Thalassobaculum sp. OXR-137: one gene and its partner. Each later gene encodes a partner of the first gene's protein in a complex. Links are inferred from orthologs where the notes say so. Each region holds a gene or a part of one and is shown on either strand. Other genes may lie near its edges. The genes, in order: secA and secY.

The links.
Region 2: the proteins of secA (region 1) and secY are in contact, whole or in part, in a crystal structure (PDB 3DIN), measured with the Thermotoga maritima proteins. The link is inferred for Thalassobaculum sp. OXR-137 from one-to-one orthologs. Residues at the interface, in WP_004082002.1 of Thermotoga maritima: Glu261, Ala262, Arg263, Lys300, Ala301, Arg302, Thr303, Ile304, Ile305, Leu323, Tyr324, Asp325, Pro326, Val329, Ser330, Tyr333, Ile336, Lys340, Phe345, Val349, Glu363, Phe364, Tyr374, Ser375, Gly376, Gly377, Glu393, Ile395, Thr482, Ser483; in WP_004081795.1 of Thermotoga maritima: Glu108, Gly109, Glu110, Glu111, Ala236, Glu237, Arg238, Arg239, Ile240, Thr241, Ile242, Gln243, Tyr244, Ala245, Arg246, Arg247, Val248, Thr249, Gly250, Arg251, Arg252, Val253, Tyr254, Gly256, Ala257, Ser258, Thr259, Tyr260, Leu261, Pro262.

Annotation. Positions count from the first base shown.
Region 1 is NZ_CP139715.1:1,710,061-1,713,713, forward strand. Bases 259-3,597 are described here. They hold secA (preprotein translocase subunit SecA), read right to left. Parts: upstream 3,225-3,597; coding sequence 459-3,224; downstream 259-458. Other genes in these bases: T8K17_RS08040 (FAD-binding oxidoreductase), read right to left, coding at 259-284; T8K17_RS08050 (hypothetical protein), read left to right, coding at 3,389-3,597. Also shown: more of T8K17_RS08040, read right to left, coding at 1-258; more of T8K17_RS08050, read left to right, coding at 3,598-3,653. UniProt on the Escherichia coli protein: Required for protein export, interacts with the SecYEG preprotein conducting channel.
Region 2 is NZ_CP139715.1:5,333,279-5,336,398, forward strand. What follows is about bases 158-2,963. They hold secY (preprotein translocase subunit SecY), read right to left. Parts: upstream 2,333-2,963; coding sequence 983-2,332; downstream 158-982. Other genes in these bases: rpsM (30S ribosomal protein S13), read right to left, coding at 158-170; T8K17_RS24700 (adenylate kinase), read right to left, coding at 423-986; rplO (50S ribosomal protein L15), read right to left, coding at 2,405-2,893. Outside these bases: more of rpsM, read right to left, coding at 1-157; rpmD (50S ribosomal protein L30), read right to left, coding at 2,965-3,120. UniProt on the Escherichia coli protein: The central subunit of the protein translocation channel SecYEG. Consists of two halves formed by TMs 1-5 and 6-10.

The DNA of each region.
Region 1 (3,653 bases):
TCTGTCGGGATCGAGCCGAGGACCAGTCCGGTATTGCCGCCCTGGGCGGTCACGGCGATGCCGGCGCCGTGGCAGATCCGCACGACTTGCGAGACCTGCTCCGTGCTGTCGGGGCGCGCCACCAGCAGCGCCTCGCCGACCATGCCGCCGCGCCAGTCGGTGCGGTATTTCAGGGTGTCGGAGGGCTCTTCCAGCCATCCCTTGTCGCCGAGAACCTGTTTGATCTGGTCGATCGCCGCGGCAATGGCCTTGGCGGGAACGGACGACGGCGCGTCGACGTTCATCTGCTTCCTCCGGGTCTGGTCTTGTTTGTTTTGGCGATCATGCGGCGGCGGGGCGGAACGAACAAGCCCGCGTCCGCCATCCGGCCACGCGGGGAGCGGTGGTGGCCAGGGAAGCGGACGCGGGCTCGACCGTGAAAGCCGGTGGCTCAGCCTCGGATCAAGTCAGGGCGCGGATCAGCTCAGGGCGCCGTGGCAGTGCTTGTACTTCTTGCCGGAGCCGCAGGGGCAGGGCGCATTGCGCTGGACCTTGCCCCAGGTGGACGGATCGTTGGGATCGGCGGCGACGCGGGTCGCGGCGGCGCGCTGCGGCGTCGGCATGCCGTCGGTGCCGGTGGCCCGCATCTCCTGATCGTCCTCGACCGTGCCGATGACGTCGCTGGCGAGCGCCGGATCGGCGCGGGTCTCGTGCATCTCGTGGGCGAGCCGCTCGGCCGCCATCCGCGCCTCGATCTCCTCCGGAGACTGGGTGCGGATCTCCAGATGCGACAGCATCGTGGTCACCTGGCCGCGCAGGTCGGCCAGCATCGCCTCGAACAGGGAGAAGGCCTCGCGCTTGTACTCGTTCAGCGGGTCCTTCTGGGCATAGGCGCGCAGGTTGATGCCCTGGCGCAGATGGTCGAGCGACAGCAGGTGGTCCTTCCACTGCTGGTCCAGCAACTGGAGCAGGAGCTGCTTCTCGGCCATGCGCATCAGGTCGCGGCCGAAATTCACGGTCTTCTCCGCCATGCGCCGGTTGGAGGCGTCGCGGATGCGCTCCAGGATTTCGCGTTCCGCGATACCCTCTTCCTTGCCCCAGTCCTGCACCGGCAGGGTCAGGCCGAGCAGGCGGAGCACCTCGGCATGCAGCCCGTCCAGATCCCACTGTTCGGAGAACGAGCCTTCCGGGATCGCCCGCGCGACGATGTCCTCGATCACCTCGTGGCGCATGTCGGTGACCATCTCGTGGACATCCGGCTGACGCATGATCTCGCGGCGCTGCTCGTAGACGACCTTGCGCTGGTCGTTCATCACGTCGTCGAACTTCAGGAGCTGCTTGCGGATCTCGAAGTTGCGCGCCTCGACCTTCTGCTGCGCCTTCTCCAGGGCCTTGTTGATCCAGGAGTGGACGATCGCCTCGCCTTCCTGCAGGCCGAGCTTCTTCAGCATCCCGTCCATGCGGTCGGAACCGAAGATCCGCATCAGGTCGTCTTCCAGGGACAGGAAGAACTTCGAGCGGCCTGGATCGCCCTGGCGGCCGGATCGGCCGCGCAGCTGGTTGTCGATGCGCCGGCTCTCGTGACGCTCGGTGGCAATCACGCACAGGCCGCCCTCTTCGAGCGCCTTCTTCTTGCCGGCCTCGACATCGGCGGTGATCTCCGCCGTGATCTGGGCACGCCTGGCTTCGTCCTCGACGCCTTCCAGCGCCTGGGACAGACGCATCTCGATATTGCCGCCGAGCTGGATGTCGGTACCGCGACCGGCCATGTTGGTGGCGATCGTCACCGAGCCGGGCCGGCCGGCCTGGGCGATGATACGGGCCTCCTGCTCGTGGAAGCGGGCGTTCAGCACCTCGTGCGGGATCTTGCGCTGCTTGAGCAGTTCGGCGACGGCTTCGGATTTCTCGATGGAGACCGTGCCGACCAGGACCGGCTGGCCCCGGGTCCGGCAGTCCTCGATCATCTCGATGACCGCCTCGTATTTCTCGCGGGCGGTGCGGTAGACCTCGTCGTCCTCGTCCTTGCGCGAGACCGGGACGTTGGTCGGGATCTCGACCACTTCGAGCTCGTAGATCTCCTGGAACTCGGCCGCCTCGGTCATGGCCGTGCCGGTCATGCCGGCGAGCTTGGGATAGAGGCGGAAGTAATTCTGGAACGTGATCGAGGCCAGGGTCTGGTTCTCGTTCTGGACGGTGACCCGTTCCTTCGCCTCCAGCGCCTGGTGCAGGCCGTCGGAATAGCGCCGGCCCTCCATCGCACGGCCGGTGAACTCGTCGATGATGACGACCTTGTCGTCCTTCACGATGTAATCGGTGTCGAGCGAGAACAGCTTGTGGGCGCGCAGGGCTTGGTTGGCGTGGTGCACGAGGCTGACGTTGTGCACGTCGTAGAGCGCGCCGTTCTGCAGGATGCCGGCCTCGACCAGCAGGCGCTCGATCTCCTCGGTGCCCTCGTCGGTCAGGGCGACCGTGCGCTGCTTCTCGTCCTTCTCGTAATGCTCTTCCTTGAGGCTCGGGATCAGCGCGTCGATCTGGCGATAAAGCTGCGAGCTGTCGTCGGCCGGGCCGGAGATGATCAGCGGCGTGCGCGCCTCGTCGATCAGGATGGAGTCCACCTCGTCGACGATCGCGTAATGGAATTCCCGCTGGGCCATGTCCTCCAGCCGGAACTTCATGTTGTCGCGCAGATAGTCGAAGCCGAACTCGTTGTTCGTGCCGTAGGTCACGTCGCAGGCATAGGCCGCCTTGCGCTCGCGGTCGTCCAGGCCGTGGACGATGCAGCCGACCGAGAGGCCGAGGAAATTGTAGACCCGGCCCATCCAGCCGGCATCGCGCTTGGCCAGGTAGTCGTTGACGGTGACCACGTGGACGCCCTTGCCGGGCAGCGCGTTCAGATAGACCGGCAGGGTGGCGACCAGCGTCTTGCCTTCGCCGGTCTTCATCTCGGAGATCTTGCCCTGGTGCAGGACGAGACCGCCGAGGAGCTGTACGTCGAAATGCCGCTGCCCGAGAACCCGCTTGGCTGCCTCGCGGACCACCGCGAAGGCTTCGTCGATGAGATCGTCGACCGTCTCTCCGGCGGCCAGACGCTCGCGGAAGGCGGCCGTTTTACCTTGCAGCGCCTCGTCGGAGAGCGCCGCAATCTCACCTTCGAGCGCGTTGATCGCCTCGACGTGTTTGCGTAAGCCCTTAAGAATACGATCGTTTTGCGAGCCGAAGAGGGCTCTGGCAATGCCGCCGAACATGGATGGTCCCCGAAAAGTGCGCGCGCCAGCCGACGCGGCGGTTCGAGCAGCAGATTTAGGGGGCGAACCCTGCCCTGTCAACGCAAGCGGCCCGCGAGGAAAATTCGCCGCAAGCAGGCGGATTTGTTGCCTTTGGGTCAAGGTTAACCCATTCTTAACGTATCATGGTGGACGCGATCATCCCGGTGGCCTCGACGCTTCCTGTTGCGGTGCAGAACGCAGCGGGTGCCGTGGGCGTGCGGGTACGACAGCGCGGCGAGCGTCAGCAGGAGCCGTCCGATCGTCTCGATTCCGATGAGGGCGAGGCTGTCGACAAGGCGGGGGGCGATGCCGCTCAGCCCCTCACCCCCGCCCGCCGCGCGGCCATGCGTCGGGCCAACCGGGCCTATGGCGGTGCCGGGGCCACGGTGGCCGAGGCCGAAGTGGTCA
Region 2 (3,120 bases), 3.6 Mb from region 1 along the record:
CGCAGCCGGGACAGCTCGTCCTCGGTCATCTCATGAACCCGCCGCTCCGCGGGGATGCCGACCTGCGCGCACAGCTTCTGGGCGGTCGTATGCCCGATGCCGTGAATGTAGGTCAACGCGACAACGACGCGTTTTTGCGTCGGGATGTTCACACCAGCGATGCGCGCCACGCCTGTTCTCCTCACTCAAGTTCGGGGCGTTTAAAACACCAAACGCGCCCCGCACAAGGAGCCTTTTGGCTCCTCGTCGGCCCGCGCAAGAAAATCCGCTAATCAGGGGCGCGGATTATAGTCACGCACGGTCCGAAGTCAATGTCCCAAACCCGAAGATCCGCCCCTACGCGGCCCGCCGGGTTCACTCAGTCTCCGTCCTGTCGGACGGCTGCAACCTCTGCCGCCGGGGCGGCTCTATCATCCGCCGCCTCAGGCGGCCAGAATCTTCTCCAGATCCGCCGTCACGTCGTCCATCGGCTTCATGCCGTCGACGGTCTTCAGCGCGCCCTTCTCCCGGTAGTGCGGGATGATCGGCGCCGTCTGGTCGCGATACACGTCCATGCGCTTGCGCAGGGTGTCCTCGTTGTCGTCGCTGCGGCCTTCCTCGGCCGCGCGCTTCAGGATGCGGTCGATCATCCGCTCCTCGTCGACCTTGAACTCGATCACGTGATCGATCTTCAGGCCCTTCTCCGCCAGCATCTCGTCCAGGGCCTTGGCCTGGGAGACGTTGCGCGGGAAACCGTCGAGGATGAAACCCTTGCTGCAGTCGGGCTCGTCGACCCGCTCGGAGATCATGCGGACGATGATGTCGTCGGAGACGAGCTGCCCGGCATCCATGACAGCCTTGGCTTCCTGCCCGATCTCGGACCCCGAGGCCACCGCCGCCCGGAGCATATCGCCGGTCGAGAGCTGTTTGACGCCGAACTTCTCTTCGAGGCGTTTCGCCTGGGTGCCCTTGCCCGCGCCTGGCGGGCCCAACAGGATCAGGTTCATCCGCGTCTCCCCCGGATCTTCGATTTCTTGATCAGCCCTTCGTACTGGTGGGCCAGCAGATGGGACTGAATTTGGGTGACCGTGTCCATGGTCACCGTCACGACGATCAGCAGGCTGGTGCCGCCGAAGTAGAACGGCACGGCAAGCTGGCTGATCAGGATCTCCGGCAGCACGCAGACGAAGGCCAGGTAGGCGGCACCGATCACGGTCAGGCGGGTCAGCACGAAATCCAGGTAGTCGGCGGTGTTCTTGCCGGGGCGGATGCCGGGCACGAAGCCGCCGTACTTGCGCAGGTTCTCGGCCGTCTCCTGCGGATTGAACACGATCGCGGTGTAGAAGAAGGCGAAGAACACGATCAGCGCCACGTACATCGCGATGTAGAGCGGCTGGCCGTGGCCGAGCAGCACCGTGATCTGGGTCAGCCACTCCGGGCCGCCGCCGCCGGCCGAGAAGCTGGCCACGGTGATCGGCATCAGCAGCAGCGAGCTGGCGAAGATCGGCGGAATGACGCCGGAGACGTTGATCTTCAGCGGCAGATGCGAGCTCTCGCCGCCGGTCATGCGGTTGCCGACCTGGCGCTTGGGATACTGCACCAGGATCCGGCGCTGCGACCGCTCGATGAAGCAGATGAAGGCGATCACCGCGACGGCCATCACCAGCAGCAGCGGGATGACGATCGCCGGCAGCGCGCCGGTGCGGCCGAGCTCGAACAGGCTGGCCAGGGCCGACGGCAGGTTGGCGACGATGCCGGAGAAGATGATCAGCGAGATGCCGTTGCCGATGCCGCGGGCGGTAATCTGCTCGCCCAGCCACATCAGGAAGATCGTACCGCCGACCAGAGTGATCACCGTGGTCGCGCGGAAGAATGCGCCCGGATCGATGACCGCCGTCGTCCCGCCCGGTCCCGGCAGCGACTCCAGCCCCACGGCGATGCCATAGGCCTGGAACGACGCCAGAACGACCGTCAGGTAGCGGGTGTACTGGTTGATCTTCTTGCGGCCGACCTCGCCCTCCTTCTTGAGGGCCTCAAGGTTCGGGCTCACCGCCGTCATCAGCTGCATGATGATCGCAGCCGAGATGTACGGCATGATGTTCAGCGCGAAGATCGTCATGCGGCCGAGAGCGCCGCCGGAGAACATGTTGAAGATGTCCAGCACACCGCCCTGGGTCTGCTGGAAGATCTCGTTCAGGACTCCGGGATCGATCCCGGGCACCGGAATGTAGGTGCCGAGCCGATAGACGATGAGCGCACCCAGCGTGAACCAGATGCGCTTCTTGAGCTCGGTGGCCTTGGAGAAGGCCCCAAGGTTCATCTGCGAGGCGAGTTGGTCGGCACCAGTGGCCATGACTTCGTCCTAGCGTCTGAGGCTTAGCCCGGCACCCGGCATCGGCCGGGACCGGGCACACAGACCGGCAGCTTAGGCCGCCGTCTCTTCCGCCTTCTGGGCGATGCGCGTGGTGATGGAACCGCCCGCCTTCTCGATGGCGGCAACCGCAGCCTTCGACGCGGCGGCGACGCTCACCTCGACCTTGGAGGTCAGCTCGCCCTTGGCCAACAGCCGGACGCCGTCCTTGGCGTTGTCGGCGAGACCGGCCGCCTTCAGCGCCGCCTCGTCGATCACCTTGGAGGCGTCGATCTTGCCGGCGTCGATCGCGGCCTGAACGCGGCCAACATTCACCGCGTCGAAACGCTTGGCGAAAATCTTGTTGTTGAAGCCGCGCTTCGGCAGGCGCCGATAGATCGGCATCTGGCCGCCTTCGAAGCCGTTGATGGCAACACCGCTGCGCGCTTTCTGACCCTTGTGGCCCATGCCGCTGGTCTTGCCCGTGCCCGACCCGGTACCGCGGCCGATGCGCTTGCGCGCCTTGGTCGCGCCGTCGTTGTCTTTCAGCTCGTTCAATCGCATCGTTCAGTCCTCGTCTGCGCATCCGGGGCGGCCAGGATCGGGGTCGAGCCCCGGGCCGCGCGTCCGGTGAATTACGCCTGGTCGACGACCTCGACCAGGTGCTTAACCTTGTGGATCATGCCACGCACGGCCGGCGTGTCCTCGAGCGTACGCTCGCGGTTCAGCTTGCCCAGGCCGAGGCCCGTCAGCGTCGCGATCTGATCCTTCTTCCGGCCCAGGCCGCTACT